3 regions of the Streptomyces sp. NPDC050504 genome follow, and region 3 is predicted to be linked to each of the others. Evidence: riboswitches for the same ligand, from Rfam matches in the RefSeq annotation. Region 3 holds a riboswitch; each other region holds the start of a gene.
What was found. A riboswitch is a leader RNA that binds a small molecule or an ion and turns the genes downstream of it on or off. The one in region 3 is predicted to bind cobalamin.
Positions count from the first base shown of each region.

Region 1: another riboswitch for cobalamin. It lies ahead of ACIBNE_RS23230 (DUF4430 domain-containing protein); the one in region 3 lies ahead of ACIBNE_RS17440 (ribonucleoside-diphosphate reductase subunit alpha).
Region 2: another riboswitch for cobalamin. It lies ahead of ACIBNE_RS03545 (prenyltransferase/squalene oxidase repeat-containing protein); the one in region 3 lies ahead of ACIBNE_RS17440 (ribonucleoside-diphosphate reductase subunit alpha).

Region 1 is NZ_JBITHO010000006.1:94,003-98,185, forward strand. It holds gene ACIBNE_RS23215 (SUKH-4 family immunity protein) at 1-192, shown strand, start outside; gene ACIBNE_RS23220 (hypothetical protein) at 383-739, opposite strand; gene ACIBNE_RS23225 (hypothetical protein) at 973-1,293, shown strand; cobalamin riboswitch at 1,568-1,711, shown strand; gene ACIBNE_RS23230 (DUF4430 domain-containing protein) at 1,876-2,388, shown strand; gene ACIBNE_RS23235 (methyltransferase domain-containing protein) at 2,723-3,430, opposite strand; gene ACIBNE_RS23240 (N-acyl amino acid synthase FeeM domain-containing protein) at 3,427-4,023, opposite strand.
Region 2 is NZ_JBITHO010000001.1:859,302-863,484, reverse strand. It holds gene ACIBNE_RS03550 (hypothetical protein) at 1-1,242, opposite strand, end outside; cobalamin riboswitch at 1,388-1,462, opposite strand; cobalamin riboswitch at 1,579-1,714, shown strand; gene ACIBNE_RS03545 (prenyltransferase/squalene oxidase repeat-containing protein) at 1,847-4,183, shown strand, end outside.
Region 3 is NZ_JBITHO010000004.1:481,732-485,914, reverse strand. It holds gene ACIBNE_RS17440 (ribonucleoside-diphosphate reductase subunit alpha) at 1-2,079, opposite strand, end outside; cobalamin riboswitch at 2,213-2,355, opposite strand; gene ACIBNE_RS17435 (hypothetical protein) at 2,494-3,072, opposite strand; gene mctP (monocarboxylate uptake permease MctP) at 3,155-4,183, opposite strand, start outside.

The DNA of each region.
Region 1 (4,183 bases), on a different contig from region 3:
CGGGCGTTCCAGGAGATCTCCTGGCGGTGGTACTTCGCACGCCGGGCCCTGCTCGTCCTGGACGCGGCGGACGACGAACGACTGGGACCGATGCTCCAGACGGCGGTCGACCTCGCGCACGCCATCGACCCGAAGGGGGCGGCCGAGGACCCGGGCGACTGGTGGTGGGAGGGCGTCATCGGCCACTGGTGACGTCGTTGGGCGCATCCGGTCGCGGCGAGGCGAGCGACCGGTGCGACGCGGCGGTATCGGAGACTCCCATAGGCTCGCAGCGCTTCGGCCAGGCCGCTCGGTCCGCGTCCGCACAGGACGCGGCCGAGGGTGCCTGCCCCGCTGTCTTTCCCGCCGCGAGTCGTCGCGAGTCGCCACGTGTCGTCGCGCGTTACGGCGTCCAGGCGGAGAACCACCAGGGTTCGCCGGCGGTGGTCTCGGTGCCGTCTCCGGAGATGCGCAGCGTCAGACCGTTGTCGAAGACGATGTCGGCTGACACGTCCGCGTGCTCGGCGGCCCTCACCACGTAACGGTTGTTGATGAGGACCAGGTCCGGCAGCGGATTGTCCGGTGTCCCGGTGCGCGGCACACCGGCGTCCCCGGGCGTCGCGATCCGCCAGTCGGTGTCCAGGTAGAGCCGGACCTCGCGTTCCGGGTCGCTTTCGGTGTCGAGGAAGGTGATGAAGGGCCAGGCCTGGCGCTCTCCCACCTCGACCACCAGCTTTCCTGGCAGGTTCTCCATGGTCAACGGGCGATTCCTTACAGAGGCGCGAGTACCGGTGGCGCGCATCGCTGCGGATGTGCACCACCATTTTCCACGGTTCGCCAGAGCCTCCGCCGCGGTTGACGCGCGGTTCGGCGTCACGCTGCGGAATTGTCATTACCCAAGTTTGTCCCAAGAGGGAACGATCCGAAGGGATGTGTTCTGTCGCTATGGCTACGCTGATGGACTGAGTGATCGCGCTAGGTGATGGAGGTGTCATGCTGGGTCCGGTTCTCGGCACGAGAAGCGGTCAGGACGAGCAAGCTCTGGACCTCGACGGGGTGACAGCCAACCCCGCCTGCCTGAAGTGCATAGGGCGCAGGTACAGCGTCGCCAGGTCGGGTGTCACGATCTCCATCCGCGACGTCACTGACATCACGCGCCCCTACCTCATCGGCAAGGCCGAGCCGTCCCCGGACGGCCTGTGGAACATCTGCACGCCGAACGGCCAGGTGGCCGGGCACACCACCGAGACGCTCCGCGCGATCACGGCGCTGCGGGAAGCCGCCCCGCCCCGTTCAGGGTGCCACTGCTCCTGACGCCCTATGGCGTCGTGCCCTGGCGTCGTGCCCTGGTGTCGCGGTGCGGGTATCGGCCCCGTCGCCGGCCCAGGGGTACGCCCGGGAGCCCGTACGGCACCCGGACGTACCAACTCCCCCGTGCTCAGCGGCGGATCCGGTCCACGGCGTTGTGCGTGGTGGCGGTCCACCTGACGGACGTAGCCGCATCCGGGTGGCGCGGGCCGCTCAATGGGCCATAAGGTACGACGACTTCACCGTCCGGCGACTGCGGTGTCAGCGCACGCCGCCGGACGCGGAAGGTCGTCACAGCACCTCGTACAACAACCTCATATGTGCGTGATCAGGGGAAGCCGGTGCGAATCCGGCGCTGACCTGCAACCGTGTGCGGCCCGTGGGGCCGCGAGTCGGAGTACCTGGCGCGTGCTGTTGATTCGCTTCCCACTGTCATGGTCTGCAGCGCGAAGCCGAGAGCCCTGTCCGCCGTGTCGCGGTCCGGTACGTCGTCCGGTACACGAGGACGAGGGAGCGGGTCCGTCTGCCGGGTCGACGGTCCGCTCGTCGGTGACGAGCTGTGGACCGCCCCGCCAGGAAGGCTCCACCATGACCCGTACCGCCGCCCCGCGCCGCACACGCCACTTGATCGCCGCAACGGCCCTCGGCCTGGCCCTCTCCACCGTCCCCGCGGTCGCCCACGCCCAGAGCGCCCCGGGAACGGACGCACGCGGCACGAACGCCGCCGTACGCGTGTCCCTCACCGTGACCGGCCCGGACGGGCTCCTCTTCAAGGGGAAGATAAAGACCCGCGGCCACGACGTCACGACCGCGACCGGCGGCACCCACAGATGCGACGGCACCAACGGGAGCGCCAACGCCGCTCCCGTCCCCACCCCGACCGCGGCCCTCGACGACGCCGCCCGCAAGCGGAACTTCACCTGGGACGGCACCTGGTACGCGTCGTTCGACGACTTCTCGGTCGACACGATCAAGAACGTCAGCGGGGGCGGCGCCGCCTACTGGAACATCTCCGTCAACGGCACGTCCACCCCCGTGGGCGGCTGCCAGTTCAAGCTCAACGCGGGCGACAAGGTCGCCTTCACCTGGACCGCGTTCTGACCTTTCGGACGTGGCGGGGCGACTCACCGCGGCCTCCGTGCCTCCACCGTTCTTCGGACGGTGTTCTCCGCGCAGGCGGAGGTGTTCCAGAGCCAGTCACGATCACACGCGTCGTGGCTCCGTCCTCTCCGCGTGAGCGGAGGTGTTCCGCGCCGGCAGCGGTTCGCGCTCTTCGGTCTCGGATCGGTGTTCCCCAGCTCGTGGCGGGGGGCACAGGTGGCGAGGCAGGAGAATCTCCGTGCGGACCGCTCGGAGGTTGCCGTCAGGGGTTCAGCGGGGGCTTTCGCCCGAGAGGGTCCGGGGCGTACCGTCCCCGGACCCTCTCGGTGCGCGCTCAGCCCCGGCGAAGGACCAGCATCGTCGTCTGCCTCGGATTGAGGCTGTACGCGATGGGCCGCACCTCCGTCTCCACCCCCGTCTCCGCCAGCCGTACGCGCAGTGTCTCCAGCTCGGGATACGGGTCCCCCGCCGCGTCCTGAAGCGGCGTGACCCGCACTTCTCCGCCGGGCGCGGTTACACGCACGAGGTCCCGCAGTGCCTCGAACGGGTCCAGCAGGCCGGGGAAGGTGAAGACCAGGAACGAGCAGAGCGTCAGCCCGAAGCGGCCGTCCGGGAACGGCAGCCGGGGCAGACCGCCGGCCACGTACAGCCCGGTGTTCCGCTCCCGATCGGCGGTGTAGTCCCGCAGGAATGCCTCCGCCGACCCGTCCCACAGTTTCAGGTGGGCCTCCCAGGACCCGGACCAGGAGAAGTCGAGCGTGTCCCCCACCCGCTCGGCCAGCGCGATCAGGCGCTCCCGCGCCGTAGCGGTCAGGGCGGCCAGTCGCTCTGGAGAGAGGGAGTACACCGGGTCCGCGGAGGTCACGTCCGCGCCCAGGGCCCTGGCTTCCGCCGCGAAGGACGAGGCTCCGCCGGAACAGTCCAGCACCGGCCCCCGCAGGAGTTCCCCGTCCCTGAGCCCGAGGCACAGCCGGTACTCGGCGAGCGGCCGGGAAGTCATCTCCACCCTGCCCGCCGCCACCGCCGCCTCCACGCCCCTCACCGGCCCGGCTCCCAGCCGCGCGCCGTGAGCCACTCACCGGCCCGCGCCGCCGTCCCGGGCAGCGAACCGTCCATCAGGACCAGCCCTTCCGCGAAGCCAGGCACAGCCACCGGGCCGAGGACGGGCCGGGCGCCGAAGAACCGGTTGAAGCGGGCCACGCGCGGGGCGGCCGCCGCGAGGTACCGCCGCAGCGGGGTGGTCCGAACGCACCACAGACCGGCGGCCTCGATCAGCGCTGCCGTGATGTCCGCGGAGCGGTGCGTCGGCGCGACCAGCACCCGCCCCACGGAGGCGCTGCCGTGCGGAGCGTCGAACAGGGCCGCGGGCATGTCAGGGAAGTACGAGGTCAGATCGCCCCGGTCCGGCAGGTGCCGGGTGATCCTCAGCGACCCCACAGCCTCGTCGGCTTCCCGGCACACCACCAAAAGGGTGTCCTCGTCCTCGTCGTACGCGTCCCAGACGGGGATCGGACCGCCGGGCGCGTGCCGTCGGCGCAGCTCCCGCACCTCCGCACGCTCCCGCTCGGTGCGGGCCACCCGCAGGGACAGTCCGCGCGCGCCGCGCCGCGGTGCGCCTATGACCAAAGGATCCATCTCTCCCCCGTTTTTCCCCCGGCCGCCCGTCGTACGGCCGACACGGCACAGCAGGATGCCGTAGGAGCGGCGAGCGGTGAAGGGTCCCGGGACCCCCAACACGATCCCCTCATCCGCACATCAGCGGTTCGGCACGCTGGTGCCGAGTGGTGCCGCACCC
Region 2 (4,183 bases), on a different contig from region 3:
GAGGGTCACCGCGCAGACCTTCGGAATGCCCGTGCCGTCGTCGACGGTCAGCGCCAGCTTGGTCGCCGTACCCGCGGTGAAGGCGCTCTGGCCGACCCACTTCGGCGCACCCGGCGTCACCGGGGCGGGCGGGGCGGCGGTGAAGCCGCCGCCCGCGACGGCGCGCAGGCCGTCGATGGAGGCGTACGCGGACGGCACGGTGTCCGACGGCAGGTACTTGAACCCGCCGCCCGGGTTGAACTGCTGTGCGATCAGGAAGTCCACCGGGGTCTTGCCGGGCGGCGTCAGGAAGTCACCGGTCTGCGGGTTAATGCCGCAGGCGTTGAGGCCCGAGACCGCCCAGCCGTTGGAGTCGGTGTTCACGCCGAACATCGCGTTGAACGCGCCCGTCGAGGGGACGAGCTTGCTCTTGAGGAACGCCTTGGCCTGGAGGACGTCCGGGTCCGTCTTCGGCACTCCGGACACGCAGAGCGCGGCCATGGAAGCGCCGGTCATGTCGATGTCGCTCGCGGCGCCGAGCTGGCCCGGGTCGCCCTCGGCCTTGCCGTAGTTCCAGCCGCCGTCGTTGTGCTGGTTGGCCCGGATGCGGGCGACGATCCGGTCGAGCAGGGCCTGCGGGACGCGCTGCGCGCCGGTCTGCGTCCTGGCCCCGGCGAGCGCGAGGGCCGCGAAGACGGTGCCGTTGTAGTTGGCGGACGAGCCGAAGTAGCCGGGCTCGGCGTTCTGCCAGTGGCCGTAGACGTCGGCGATGAGGTTGCGCGACGCCGAGACGCGCGCCGGGTCGATGCCCGCCGCGTACGCGTTGAGCGCCCCGCGCTCGTAGTCGGTGACGACGGGGCTCGCGGAGGGCCAGCCCGGCGTGGCGAGCAGGTTGCGGTACACGGTGCGGGCGTTCTTGGACGCGTCGCCGCCGGGCGCGACGTCGACGGCCGCGGTCCCGGCCGCCGCGAAGGCGCTGAAAGCCCACTCGTTGGAGAGTCCGGAGCCGGCGTACGAACCGTCGGCGGCCTGGAGGGACTTGAGGTAGGCGACGCCGTTCGTTTTGGAGGTGGCGATCTGTGCGGGGGTGGCGGTGGCGGACGCCGGGACCGTCGAGAGGACGAGGGCGCCGAGCGCGAGGGGGACGGTCAGCGCGGCGTACGCGGCCGGGCCGCCGCGTCTGGAGGTACGGGCGCGGAACCGGGAAGACCCAGCTGTGGCGGCACGGGTACGGAACGTGGAGACGCGGGACGTACGGGTCATGGTCTGCTCCTGGGCACGGGAACGCCGACCGTCCCGCTCCCGCGAAGAACACCCGCGCCGAACGCACGGCACCGCCCCGCGGCAGAGCGGTGTGGCCGCCGTCCAATCGCGTGGATTCGGCTTCCGGCAACTGCCTTCACCGCTTGGGCATTCGGGCTCGGCACGGCCCCCGCCGTCCCACACCGCTGCGCGTCAGCCCCGGATTCCCACCGGGTTCCCCCACTCGGCAGCCCTGGACGCTACCCCAGCGCCGTACGGTGCGCCAGCGCCCCCGAAAGACGCGCCGTACGGTCGGTGACGGCGGGTCCGTACGGTGCCCCGGTCGCCTTGACGGCCTCTTGGTACGCGTGTTCCAATCCGGCTGATACACGCTCAGTTCCAGGGGAAGCCGGTCGAATTCCGGCGCTGACCCGCAACCGTAGGCCCGGCGACGCCGGGCGAGCCGGACTGCCCGGGGCCGAGTCGATTCTCAGCACGAGACGCCGTCGCGGACTACGGCGTGGTCTGACCCCGCCCCCCCCCGGCATGCCCAGGCATGTGTCCGGCAGGGCCCGTCGCCACGCGTTTTCCCGCCCGGCGCGGACAGCCGACACGAGGGGTCGCGGTGGGGACCGGAACACGAACAGGCCGGTGGGCAGGGACTGGTGGGCTTCTCCCGCCGATCACGGCAGCACTGCTCGTGCTCGCGGCGAGCGTGGTGTTCGTCACGGGCCCCGGTACGGCTCCCGCGGCGGCGGAACCGGTGAAGAAGTGCACGGCCACCAAGGGCGCGGTCGTCGCGGTCGACTTCGGTCCGTGGGGCGGCAAGGTCGTACGGGGCTGTGACACCACCCCGACCAGCGGCTACGAACTGCTGCACACCGCGGGGTTCAGCACGGCCGGCACGCAGCACGACGGCCCCGGGTTCATCTGCCGCATCGGGCACAAGGACTTCAAGGCCGGGAAGCAGTACCCCACTCCTGACCGGGAGAAGTGCCGCCTCACGCCGCAGGCCACGGCCTACTGGTCGTACTGGATCGCCCCGCCCGGCCAGGACCACTGGTCGTACAGCCAGCTCGGCGCCATGGACCGCAGGCCGAAGGCGGGCGACGTCGAGGCGTGGGTCTACGGCGGCACCGACGTCGGCGGCACCAAGGGCCGTCCCGCCTTCTCCCCCGACGACGTGCGCCCCGAAGGCCACACCGCGCCGCCCGACCCCGAAGTGCCCGACGTCCCGCACGCCGACGTGGACGTCGCGGCGGCCTCGCGCTGGATCGCCGCCTCCCTCAAGGACGGCGAACGCGTCGTGGGGCAGGACGAGGAGGGCGCGGAGAAGAACGACCACTTCCGCACCACTGAGGCCGCCTTCGGGCTCGCCGCCGCGTACGGGCAGCGCCCCGCCCTCGACAAGACGCTCACCAGGGTGGTCGATTTCCTCGCCAGGCCCGCCGAGAGCACCGCGTACGCCTATCCGCACGGCACGGACAAGGCGCCCGACGGGGCGGCTGTAGCCCGCCTCGCGCTGGTCGCCGAGGTCACCGGGCGCGACCCGCGCGCCTTCGGCGGGTACGACCTGCTCGGTGAACTGGTCTCGCACCGCTGTGCGTCCGGCCCCGGGCCGGACGGATCCAACCCCGGCTGTACGGCCAAGGGCGACTTCCGGGGCGCGGGCTACGCCGAAGGGCAGGCGCTCGGCGTGCTCGCGCTGCTGCGCGGCGGGGTGCGGCCCCCGGCCGACACCGTGGCGCGCCTGGCGGGACTCCAGTGCCCGGACGGCGGTTTCACGAGCATTCTCGTGGGGCCCGGCGAGCACTGCGGCAGCGAAGCCGCGTCGACCGGCCTGATCGCGCTCGTCCTGCGCAAGGCGGGCGGCCACGACGCGGCTCTCGCCAAAGCCCGCACCTGGCTGCGCAAGGCACAGCTGCCGACCGGCGGCTTCCCCGGCTACGAAGGGGCGACGGTCGGCGCCGTGCAGTCCACCGCGTTCGCCGCACAGGCGCTGCGGACCCTCGGGGACGGCAGGCGCGCGGACGCCGGGATCTCCTGGACGTCCGGGCAGCAGCAGTTGAACGGATCGTTCGCGTACGAGGAGGGCGGCACGGAGCCGCTGCTGTTCGCCACGGCGCCCGCCGCGCTCGCGGGCGCGGGCAAGGACCTGGTGACGCTGTCCACCAAGAGGACCGGCCCCACGGCCCCGGGGCCCGACCTCGCCAAGGGCGTGACGTTCCTCACCGGCAAGAACCGGCTCAAGCTGGGGCGCTACTACGAGTCGGGCCCCGGCAGCGGCTTCGCCGACTACGGCCTCACCATCGACACGGCCTACGCCCTGGCGGCCACGGACCGAAACAGGGCCACCCTCCGCGACATTGTGGACTTCCTCGACAAGGGCGGCAGGGACGGCACGGGACGCTCCATTCACAACTGGACGGGCGTGGGAGACGCCAAGCACCTGTCGAGCGGCTCCCTGGGCAAGACGGCGCTGCTCGCGCAGGTCGTCGGCCGCGACCCGCGCGCCTTCGGCGGGAAGGACCTCATCGAGGGACTCTCCTCGGCGGTGTGCGCGGCCCCGAGCTCCGGCAAGGACCGGAGCTGCGCCGCCAAGGGCGCGTACCGCAACGTCCTGTCGGTCTTCTCCCAGTCGCTGGGCATCATGGCGCAGTACCGCGCGGGCGAGGGCGAGGCGGCGCGGGAGCCCGTCGCCTACCTGGAGGGCCTGCAGCATCCGTCCGGCGCGTGGCCGAGCCTGATCCCCACCACCGGGGACTCCGAGGTGGACTCCACCGCCATGGCCGCGATGGCGCTCGACCTCGTTCCCGGCGAGCGGTCACGGGCGGCGGTCGACAGGGCGCTCGCCTGGATCGCGGGCCGCCAGCTCGCCGACGGCGGCTTCCCCGGGGCCTCGGGCAACTCCGTCAACTCCGCCGCGCTCGCGATCCAGGGGCTGTCCCTGGACGCGGAGAAG
Region 3 (4,183 bases):
CTGCGGGATCTCCCACGCCGTGCGGTACAGCTCGCGCACGTCGGCGGGGATCCACGCGAAGCCCTGGACCGAGCCGTTGGCGTCGCGCAGCGCGTCGCGGGTGCGGGCGTCCCACACGCCCAGCTCCTTGAGGTCCCGTACGAGGTACGAGTTGACCTGGAGGAACTCGCCGGACAGCGTCTCGCGCTTGAAGAGGTTGGAGACCTGCGGCTCGATGCACTCGTAGACGCCCGCGATCGATGCGATCGTCGCGGTCGGGGCGATCGCGAGGAGCAGCGAGTTGCGCATGCCGGTCTTCGCGACGCGCGCCCGCAGGGCGTCCCAGCGCTCCGGCCAGTTCAGCTCGGTGTCGAAGTGGTCCGGGTGCAGCACGCCGCGCGCCGTACGGGTCTCGTCCCAGGCCGGGAAGGTGCCCGCGCGCTCGGCGAGGTCGCAGGACGCCTCGTACGCCGTGAGCATGATCCGCTCGGCGATCTTCGTGGAGAGCGCCTTGGCCTCGGCGGAGTCGAAGGGCAGCCGCAGCTTGAAGAAGACGTCCTGGAGGCCCATGGCGCCCAGGCCCACCGGACGCCACTTGGCGTTGGAGTTCCCGGCCTGCTCGGTCGGGTAGAAGTTGATGTCCACGACGCGGTCGAGGAAGGTCACGGCCGTGCGGACCGTGGAGTCCAGGCGGTCCCAGTCGATCTCGCCGGCCTCGGTGACGAACGCGCCCATGTTGATCGAGCCGAGGTTGCAGACGGCCGTCTCGCCGTCGTCGGAGACCTCCAGGATCTCCGTGCACAGGTTCGAGGAGTGCACGACGCGGCCCGGCAGCGCGGTCTGGTTGGCGGCCCGGTTGGAGGCGTCCTTGAACGTCATCCAGCCGTTGCCGGTCTGCGCGAGCGTGCGCATCATGCGGCCGTACAGGTCGCGCGCGGGCATCGTCCTGCGCGCCAGGCCCTTGGCCTCGGCGGCCCGGTAGGCGGCGTCGAACTCGTCGCCCCACAGGTCGACCAGCTCGGGGACGTCGGCGGGGGAGAAGAGCGACCAGTCGGCGTCGGCGTTCACGCGGCGCATGAACTCGTCGGGGATCCAGTGCGCCAGGTTGAGGTTGTGCGTGCGGCGCTGGTCCTCGCCCGTGTTGTCGCGCAGCTCCAGGAACTCCTCGATGTCCGCGTGCCAGGTCTCCAGGTAGACCGCGGCGGCGCCCTTGCGGCGGCCGCCCTGGTTCACCGCGGCGACCGAGGCGTCGAGGGTCTTGAGGAAGGGCACGATGCCGTTGGAGTGGCCGTTGGTGCCCCGGATCAGCGAGCCGCGCGAGCGCACCCGGGAGTAGGGGATGCCGATGCCGCCCGCGTGCTTGGAGAGCCGCGCGACCTGGAGGTAGCGCTCGTAGATCGAGTCCAGCTCGTCCAGCGGCGAGTCCAGCAGGTAGCAGGAGGACATCTGCGGGTGGCGGGTGCCGGAGTTGAAGAGCGTCGGCGACGAGGGGAGGTAGTCGAGGCGGCTCATCAGGCGGTAGAGCGCCGCGACCTCGTCCAGGGCGCGCGGCGAGTTGTTCTCGGCCAGGCCCGCGGCGACGCGCAGCATGAACTGCTGCGGGGTCTCGATCACCTTGCGGGTGATCGGGTGGCGCAGCAGGTAGCGGCTGTAGAGGGTGCGCAGGCCGAAGTACTCGAAGCGGTCGTCGCCCAGCGGGTCGATCAGCGCGTCCAGCGCGGCGGCGTGCAGCGTGACGAATTCGGCGGTGCGGTCGGCGATCAGGCCCTCGCGGTGCCCGACGGCGACGGAGGCGGAGAAGACGACGGCGCCCTGGCTCCGGGCCTCGTCGGCGATCGTACGGGCGAGGAGGCGGGCGGCCAGCTTCGAGTACGCGGGGTCCTCCGCGATCAGCCCGGCGGCGGCGTCGGTGGCGAGGTCGCGGAGCTCGGCGGCGTCCGACCCGGCGTGCCGGCCGCGCAGCGCGGCGGCCGCGACCTTGCCCGGGTCGGTGTCGGGCAGGTCGACCGTGAGGTCGGTCAGGGTCCGCAGCAGTGCGGTTCCGGGACCGTCGGTGTCCGCGGTCGCGACTGAAGCGGGATCGGCGGGCGCGATCGTCACGTGGAGGCTCTCCCTCGCTCGGCTCGGGGCCGGCGGGGGCAGCGGGGCGCCGTCCGGGCAGGCGCGAAGGGCACACCGGACGGCGTCCACCGGCCCAACCGCGAGGCCCGGACGTCTGGGCACCCGGTTCGGCTGAACCGGATGCGCCGTCGGCAGGTCATCGGACTCACGGGCACGGAAAAGCGTGCCAAAGAACACCGTTGCGGGACAGTTCCGGATTTTCACCGGATTCCCCTGCGACGACAGCGAGGACGAGCATACATGTGGGGGGTGCCTGATGCGGCACCCACCACATGTTGTGTCGCCCGTCTCGGGGCACCTGTTCGGGGTCGCCCGAATTGTGCCGTGCGCGCGCCGCGGAGCCGCTTTCCCTTGTGCCGCCTGGGCGGGCGGCGTCCGGGCCGGTCGGGGCGCTCAGCCCGATGCGCTCTCCGGGTCCACGGGGTCCACCGGGGCCCCGTCGCCGTCGGCCGGGAGGTCGCCGCGCTCCACGTCCGCGCCGCCGCCCGTGGCGCCGCTCGCGGTCGCCTCGGGCAGCACCTCGTCCAGCTCCCTGTCGTTCGCGCGGTGGGCGCCGTCGACCGCGTCGCGCAGCGTCTGTTCGTCGACGGCCGACAGCTCGCCGCTCGCCGTGATCACCCGCTCGCCGTCGATCCGTACGAACCGGTGGTCGGTCGCGCCCTTGCGGTAGCCGCCCTTCTGACCCCGCTTCCGCTCGACGGAGAGCTGGAACATCCTGCCGCTCCCGTCGGTGTGGACCGCGCCGTAGCCGTCGTCGCCGACGACCCCGACCGACTGTTTGGCGACCGTGAAGCCGGTCACCTCGGTGACGTACACGAAGTCGACCGAGGTCTGCGCGGCGCGGGCGCGCGCCTCCAGCTCGGCCCGCGGCGGCGCGGCGCCCGCTCCTGCCCGCTCGGTGCCGCAGGCGGCGACGAGCAGGACGGGGAGCAGCAGGAGCGGGGCGGTGCGGCGCGTCCTCGGGGTCGTCATGCGGGCCATCATCGCGTACGTCGAACGGGCCGCCGCACGTATGTGCGACGGCCCGTTCGGCGGCCCGGAAGGCCCGGACGGCCTAGTGGCCGGAGCCCGCCGTCGCCTTCGGCAGCTCGGCCCGGACCCCGGGGTCGCCGGCGTCCGCCGTGTAGTCCTCGGGCGAGGTCTCGTCGATGCCGTCGGGCGCGTTGACCGCCTTCAGGACGAACGTCATGACCACGGTGACGACCACGTTCAGCACGAACGCGGTGAGGCCGATGTAGCCGATCTCCCCGATGCCGGGGATCTCCGCCGACGAGCCGCCGAAGTGCTTCTGGGTCGGCGAGGCCACCCCGTACGCCGCGGCCGTGCCGTACACCATGCCCACGGCCCAGCCCGCGAGCAGCGCCCAGCGGTGGAACCAGCGGGTGAACAGGCCGCCCACCAGCGCGGGCAGCGTCTGGAGGATCCAGATCCCGCCGAGCAGCTGGAAGTTGATCGCGACGGTCTTGTCCATGGTCAGGACGAACGCCAGCGCGCCCACCTTCACCAGCAGCGAGACCAGCTTGGAGACCTTGGTCTCCTGCTCGGGCGTCGCGTCCGGCCTGATGAAGTCCTTGTAGATGTTGCGCGTGAAGAGGTTTGCCGCGGCGATCGACATGATCGCGGCGGGCACCAGCGCGCCGATGCCGATCGCGGCGAAGGCCACGCCCGCGAACCAGTCGGGGAACATGTTCTCGAAGAGCTGCGGGATGGCCAGCTGACCGTTCTTGACCTTGATCCCGGCCGCGATCGCCATGAAGCCGAGCAGTGCGAGCAGGCCCAGCATGAGCGAGTACAGCGGCAGGATGGTCGTGTTGCGGCGGATGACCTCGCGGCTCTTGGAGGAGAGCGTCGCGGTGATCGAGTGCGGGTACATGAAGAGCGCGAGCGCCGAACCGAGCGCGAGCGTCGCGTACCCCCACTGCCCCATCTCGCCGGGCACCAGCGCGCCGCGCGGCTTGTCCGTCGCCGGGTTGATCTGCGCGTAGGCGTCGCCCGCCTTGGCGAAGATCTCGTCGAAACCGCCCAGCTTGTACGGGATGTAGATGATCGCGACCAGGATCACCAGGTAGATCAGGGTGTCCTT